DNA from 2 places in the Paraburkholderia steynii genome. Region 1 is predicted to be linked to the other one. Evidence: riboswitches for the same ligand, from Rfam matches in the RefSeq annotation. Region 1 holds a riboswitch; the other holds the start of a gene.

The links. Region 1 has a riboswitch for glycine ahead of gcvT (glycine cleavage system aminomethyltransferase GcvT). Riboswitches for the same ligand answer to the same signal wherever they lie in the genome.
Region 2: linked by a shared signal. The riboswitch ahead of BLT65_RS26870 (D-amino acid dehydrogenase) and the one ahead of gcvT (glycine cleavage system aminomethyltransferase GcvT) in region 1 are both predicted to bind glycine.

What each region holds. Positions count from the first base shown of each region.
Region 1 covers NZ_FNDI01000007.1:174,537-177,944, forward strand. The annotation lists gene gcvH (glycine cleavage system protein GcvH) at 1-305, opposite strand, end outside; gene gcvT (glycine cleavage system aminomethyltransferase GcvT) at 409-1,527, opposite strand; glycine riboswitch at 1,616-1,755, opposite strand; glycine riboswitch at 1,807-1,920, opposite strand; gene BLT65_RS15075 (hypothetical protein) at 2,181-2,993, shown strand; gene BLT65_RS15080 (hypothetical protein) at 3,029-3,385, opposite strand.
Region 2 covers NZ_FNDI01000016.1:143,224-146,631, reverse strand. The annotation lists gene BLT65_RS26875 (LysR family transcriptional regulator) at 1-27, shown strand, start outside; gene BLT65_RS26870 (D-amino acid dehydrogenase) at 171-1,448, opposite strand; glycine riboswitch at 1,595-1,685, opposite strand; gene speB (agmatinase) at 1,983-2,960, shown strand; gene BLT65_RS26860 (LysR family transcriptional regulator) at 2,972-3,408, opposite strand, start outside.

The sequences.
Region 1 (3,408 bases):
TTGAACAGCCAGTTGTCGTACGGCGCGCTGTTCACGGCGTCCGGCGTATCGGCGACGTTCGGGTTGGCCTCGATGATCTCGCCCGAAACAGGGGCGTAGATATCGGACGCAGCCTTCACCGATTCGATGACGGCGACGGTATCGCCTGCCGAGACGGTCTGGCCCAGTTGCTGCACTTCGAAGAAGACGATGTCGCCGAGCGCTTCCTGCGCGTGGTCGGTGATGCCGACCGTCAGCGTGCCGTCTGCTTCGGTGCGGACCCATTCGTGCGATTCGGTGTATTTCAGATCGGCCGGGATGCTCATCGGATGCTCCTATGCGGTAATTCGGTTGATTTAAATGATGGGACGCACGCGACGATTTCGTGTCTGTCCGGTGTCTGTCTCGTGACGCTCATCGTGTGACCGATCAGCCGACGAGCACTTTGCCGTTGCGCACGAATGGCAGTTTAACCACGCTGGCGGGAAGTGCCTTGTCACGGATCTGAACGTGGACGACGTCGCCCGGCTGCACGCCCTTCGGCACGCGCGCGAAGGCGATCGATTCCTGCATGGTCGGCGAGAACGTGCCGCTCGTGATTTCGCCTTCGCCAGCGGGCGTGACGACCTTCTGGTGCGCGCGCAGCACGCCAGCGGCCTTGCCGTTGTCCTTGTGCAGGATCAGGCCGACAAACGACGCCTGCGAACCGTCCGCTTCGAGCTTCGCGCGGCCGATGAAATCGCGCGGCGCGGTCAGATCGACCGTCCATGCGAGGCCGGCGTCGAGGGGCGACACGTTGTCGTCCATGTCCTGGCCGTACAGGTTCATGCCGGCTTCGAGGCGCAGCGTGTCGCGCGCGCCGAGACCGGCGGGACGCACGCCTTGTGCCTGCAGCGCGTTCCACAGCGCTTCGACGTGATCAGCGGGGACGATGATTTCGAAGCCGTCTTCGCCCGTGTAGCCGGTGCGCGCGACGGTCAGCTCGCCAAACGGCGTCTCGGTGACGCGCGCGGCGTTGAACGGCTTGAGGGCTTCGCTGGCAGCGCGAGCGTGGGGCACGGTCGCCCACACTTTTTCGCGCGCGTTCGGACCTTGCACGGCGACGATCGCGTAGTCGCGGCGCGGCTTGATGGTCAGGCCAAAGCCTTGTTCGTCATTGAGCTTGTTGAACCACGCGACGTCTTTCTCGGCCGTGCCGGCATTCACGACGACGCGGAAATGATCTTCGCCGAAGTAATAGACGATAAGATCGTCGATCACGCCGCCTTCGGGGTTGAGCAGGCAGGAGTAAAGGGCTTTGCCCGGGGCTTGCAGCTTGCCGACGTTGTTCGCCAGCGCGCGCTCGAAGAAAGCGCGTACGCGCTCGCCCGTGAAATCGACGACGCACATATGGGATACGTCGAACATGCCGGCGTCGGTGCGCACGGCGCGATGCTCTTCGATCTGCGAGCCGTAATTGACGGGCATGTCCCACCCGCCGAAGTCGACCATGCGGGCATTGAGCGCACGGTGCGTGGCGTGGAGCGGGGTGTGTTTGAGTTCGATCATCGGGGCCTCGGGGCGTCGCTAAACAGGAAAGGCCATGCGGCGAAACCCTCGCGGCCTGATCCCATCTCGGGCCAACGAGCGATAACTGCATGCCCCCTCTGTCCTCGATACCTGAGAGATTGCGCTGCCGTCAGCGAGTGCTGTCAGCGTGGCGCGCGCCCCTTCGGTGGGCAGCCTGCGCGTGCGGCTTAATGCACGGCGCTACTGCCGCTCTCCAGAGTGCGAAAAACGGGCGCTCATTCGAATGAGGTCACTATGACCAGATGACGAGCGGGTTTTTCGACGCGGTCGGTCCTTTTGCCTGAGAGTTTGCGGGTGTGCCCCTTCGGCGGCGCTGGCTGCTGCACGTTTCAGAAAACGACAGCGGACGGCGCGCTCTCCCGACGCGTGCGGCGAATGTACGCGAGGGCCTGAGGCTTGTCAATTCGAGCCCGTGAGGCCGCGCGGCTACGGCCCTGCGGCGGCGACGGATGCGGCCCTGGCGTCAAAAAAAGCGCTCTATGTTGGCCAGCGCTCACGGGCCGGGTCGCGCGTGATCGATGGAATTGGTGCCGAATACGCTGCCTGCTTGGGCAATTGCATTGCAAAGCAGCATCGGATACTTGCACATAGGCACCATGCGGCCTTTGTTTCCCAAACTCTCCGTTCTACCCATGAGCAAAGCGCACATCTACCAGATCTACTATTCGGAGCAAACCCGAAGCAATCTGGACAAGGGCTTCATTCCCCTCGACAACGTGGGTCAACGGCCGGACTGGAGCGAATACTGGCCGATCCGCAATTTCCTGCTCAACAACGACCTGGACGACGACGCGCTTTACGGCTTTCTGTCGCCGAAGTTCGCGTTGAAGACAAATCTCGAAGCGAGCGACGTTCACGCGTTTATCGCGAGCGTGCCGGAATCGACGGATGTCGTTTCGTTTTCGCCGTTCTTCGACGCCAGCGCATTGTTTTTGAACGTGTTTCAACATGGCGCGCTCGAGCATCCGAACGCGTGGCCGACTTTTGTCGAAGTCGCCGCGCTACTGACGCCGAGCGTCGATCTCAACACGCTGGTCATGGATTCGTCGAACACGGTCTTTTGCAATTACTTCGCTGCGAAGCCACGGTTCTGGCGGCACTGGCTGCGCCACGCCGAGATTGTCTTCAACGTCGCAGAGGCCAACCGGACCCCGCTCGCGCATGCGCTCAACTCGGGCACGCGGCACAACCTTCGAGAGTCGCCGGTGAAGGTGTTCGTCACTGAGCGTCTGGTCTCGCTGCTGCTCGCGACCGACCGAAGCTGGCGGACGATGTCGTACAACCCGATTGTCTTGCCGCTCCTCTATCAAAAGGCGCTGAAGGTCCCACAGGAACTGGTGATGCTCGATGCGCTCAAGCAGTCGGCCATCGCCACGGGGCGCGCCGAGTATCTCACCGTGTATCAGCAACTGCGGGAACGTGTCATAGCGGCGGCGATGGCGTGAACCGGGGCGGCACGCCGCCGCGTCTAGCGATTGCGTTATCGGTTGATCGCCGCCGACGCCGTATCCAGTTCCTCATTTAGCGCGCGCTGTTCGTCGCCGGAAAGTCCGCCGGCGTGTTGCGCAGCCATGTCGTGCGCTTCCTGGCGGATCGTGCCCAGACGACGATGAAGGGCGCCGCCTTCGGGCGGTGGGTAGTAGCCCTGGCTGACGCGGGCGTCGATGTGGCGGCCCATGTTGTCGATGCGGCCGTCCACCTGTTCGAGGCGCTTCACGGCCGCTTCATGCGGATTCGGCGCGGGACGCGGTTGAGCCGTTTGCTGCGGCGCGACCAAGCACGCCGCCAGCGACGACACCAGCGCGCAACAGCCAAGCGCGCGAACGATACGTTGCATAGGGTTCTCCTTTGTGATGGGGC
Region 2 (3,408 bases), on a different contig from region 1:
CACCTGCATGACGCCGTGGATGAGTGATCTGTCTCGCGCCATGTCATGTTTGAGCGCGACGCGGTGCGGGAGACTCGAACGGGATGGGTTGGTTAGCCGGAATGGGCGACCTCTTAAAAACTCGAGACCCCGCGTCGCGCGGGGCCTGTGCTGTCGGCTGAAAACGCTTATCAGACGTTGACCGGCAGGCCTGTTCGCTTTCTCGCGGGCTTGACGCTCATTAAGTTAGGCATACTACCGGCCACGAGTTCTGCAACAGCTTCCGCAGTCGCTGCTGAGAGGGTCCACCCCAAATGCCCGTGTCCAGTGTTGTAGAAAATGTTGCGTCGGCGACCGGCGCCCACTTTGGGCAGCATGCCTGGCAGCATGGGGCGCAGGCCAGCCCACGGAATAATGCGCGCCGTCGACATGTCCGGGAAATGCGCGCGTGTCCAATTGACGAGGGGCTGGATTCGATCCGAACGGATGTCACGGTTCAGGCCGTTCAATTCAGCCGTTCCAGCAACACGGAAGCGATCGACACCGAGACGGCTGGTGACAATCTTGGCGTTGTCATCAAGCAGGCTGACCCAAGGCGCGGCGTGCTGGCTTTCTGCGTCGTCGAGGCACACAGTGATCGAATAACCCTTCACCGGATAGACGTTCACGTGATCTCCCACATACGCGGCTAGCGCACGACTTCCGACACCCGCACAAATCACTACCCGGTCGAAGCTTTCCGTATCAGTCTGATTTTCGTGCGCGAAAGCAACCCTCAATTCACCGTCTGCGGCCTCGGAAATGGACTGCACGCTCGTGTCGTAGCGGAACTCGACACCCAAACGCACGCAGGCTTCAGCAAGCCCACGCGTGAACTTGTGAATGTCGCCGGTCGAATCCGACTCGGTGAAGAAGCCGCCGTGAAACTGCCCATGAAGCGCCGGCTCAAGCGCGCGGATTTCGTCGGGTGTCACTGGGCGCCGCTCAAGACCGCCTTCACGTAGCAATGCATTGACCTTTGTCGCGGCGTCGAACTCCTTGCGGGTCGCATAGAAATGCAAGATGCCACGTCTTTCGAGGTCGAAATCGATGTGCTCCCGCTCCGCGATCGAGAACATGTGCTCACGTGCAGCGATGGCTAGCCGCACCGTCTCGATCGTGTTGGTGCGATAGTTCGGAATCTGGCGCAGGAACTCGCCGATCCAGCTGTACTTGTGCCAACTCGGTCTCGGATTCATGAGGAGCGGAGCGTCGCGGCTAAACATCCAACGCAGGCCTTTCAGCACGGTGGAGCGGCTGTTCCACACCTCAGCGTTGCTGGCCGATAGTTGGCCGCCGTTGGCAAATGACGTCTCCATTGCCGCGTAGCGATGACGTTCGAGAACGGTGACGCGGTAACCACGACGGGCGAGGGCGTAAGCAGTGGTGACGCCCGTAATTCCGGCGCCAATGATGGCAATATGGGACATGACATGGTCCAGTGTTAGTTGAGCATCGCCGGCCGATGATTACCGGCGTCAATGCCCCATCTGTCCATGTACCTGAGAGTTTCGCTAATACCGGTTACGGTAATAGCTCCCCTTCGGTGGGCGCGCATGCGCCGCTCTCCAGATGTTCTCGCTGCACGGTCCTTTTGCCTGAGAGTTTCCGGGGCGGTTGCTCCGTCGGCGTCGTCGCGGATGGACGATCTCTCCCGTGCTTCGTTGTAGAACAGCGCAAGACTACTACCTCAAAGAAGCGAACTCAAGTCTTTTCAAATAGACGGCAGTCAACTTCCCGCTCGGGTGCATAGCGGCTCTATCGCGATCTGGATGTGCCCGCAAATGCTTCGGATTATCCCGAAGTGTGTTTCTGATTTTTGGCATTTTTCCGTCGAATTTGTTTGCCTAGACTCCGTTCCAGATGCACCGCCTGCCTGTCACAACGGACGGCGCTGCGGCGGTGATGAGGGCGCCCTGTGCGCCGTACCTATCTGAACGAACAACTGGGACGAGTGCAATATCATGTCTGAAAACAGCTACGAAACCGGTCGGCTTAATTTGCCCTTTGTTGGAATCTGCACGTTCGCGAAGTCTCCGCTGTGTCTTGACTGGGACAAAATTGATGCGGATGTCGCGGTGATGGGCGCTCCTTTCGACTGCGGTACGCAGTGGCGGGCGGGTGCAAGGTTCGGTCCGCGCTCGATCCGGGATGCGTCGACGCTGTTCTCATTCGGACACGGCGGCGCGTATGACTTCGAAGACGACGTCGTGTATTTGCCCAGCAACGAAGTTCGCATTGTCGATATCGGTGATGCGGACATGGTGCATACCAACACGGAGAAGAGTCACGCCAACATCGAGTACGGCGTGCGCAAGATCCTGGCGGCGGGCGCATTGCCGGTGGTGATGGGAGGCGATCACTCGATCAACATTCCGTGCATCAATGCATTCGAAGGTCAGGAGCCGTTTCACATCGTCCATATCGACGCCCATCTCGATTTCGTCGACGAGCGCCATGGTGTACGCCATGGCCACGGCAATCCGCTGCGGCGCGCGGCGGAAAAAAGCGTGGTATCGGGCATGACGCAAATCGGCATCCGCAACGTGTCGTCTACTGCGCGCGAGGGCTATGCCCAGGCACGCGAGATGGGCTCGGACATTATCTCGGTGCGCGACCTTCGACGCCTCGGCATCCAGGGCGTCCTGGACCGTATCCCGAAGGGCGTGCGATATTACCTGACCATCGATATCGATGGCTTCGATCCGTCGATCGCGCCCGGCACGGGTACGCCGAGCCACGGCGGCCTGCTGTACTACGAAGGACTCGAACTCTTCGCTGGCCTTGCTGAGCAGGGTGACGTGATTGGCATCGACCTCGTGGAAGTCGCACCTGACTACGATCATTCGGGCTCGACGTCGATCCTCGCGGCGCAACTGCTGCTGAATACGATTGGCCGCGTGATGCATCAGCGCAAAGTCAAACGAAACCTTTCCCGCTAAGTTCTCTTTAGCTATTTGCTGCTGCGTGTGGCCCGGTTGACTTTCCTGGCCGCCGCTCGCAGCTGGTTGCAAAAAGCCTGCACGACGCGCGCCGATTCGGCGCCTTTGCGCGTGATGATCTGAAAATCCAGATGAGTCACATAGTGCTCAGGATCGATGCGCGCCAGTAGTCCGCTGTCGACCCACGGCTGCGCATAGTGAGGCGGCAGAAAGCCCACATAGTTGCCCGACAGGATGAGCATCGCGCGGCCTTCGACGTTGTCGACCGAGGCCGCGGCCTGTGCCATGTGCAGTAGCTTGAGTTCCTGGCTGCCGAGGTAAGCACGCGCAGCGAGCCGTTGCTTGCTAATAACCGACAACGGGACACGGCCGCCTGCCCGCTCGTACAACGAGTGGGTCGATGCGCAGTAGAGCCCCTGCTCCTCTCTATAAAGTGGCAAGTAATCGA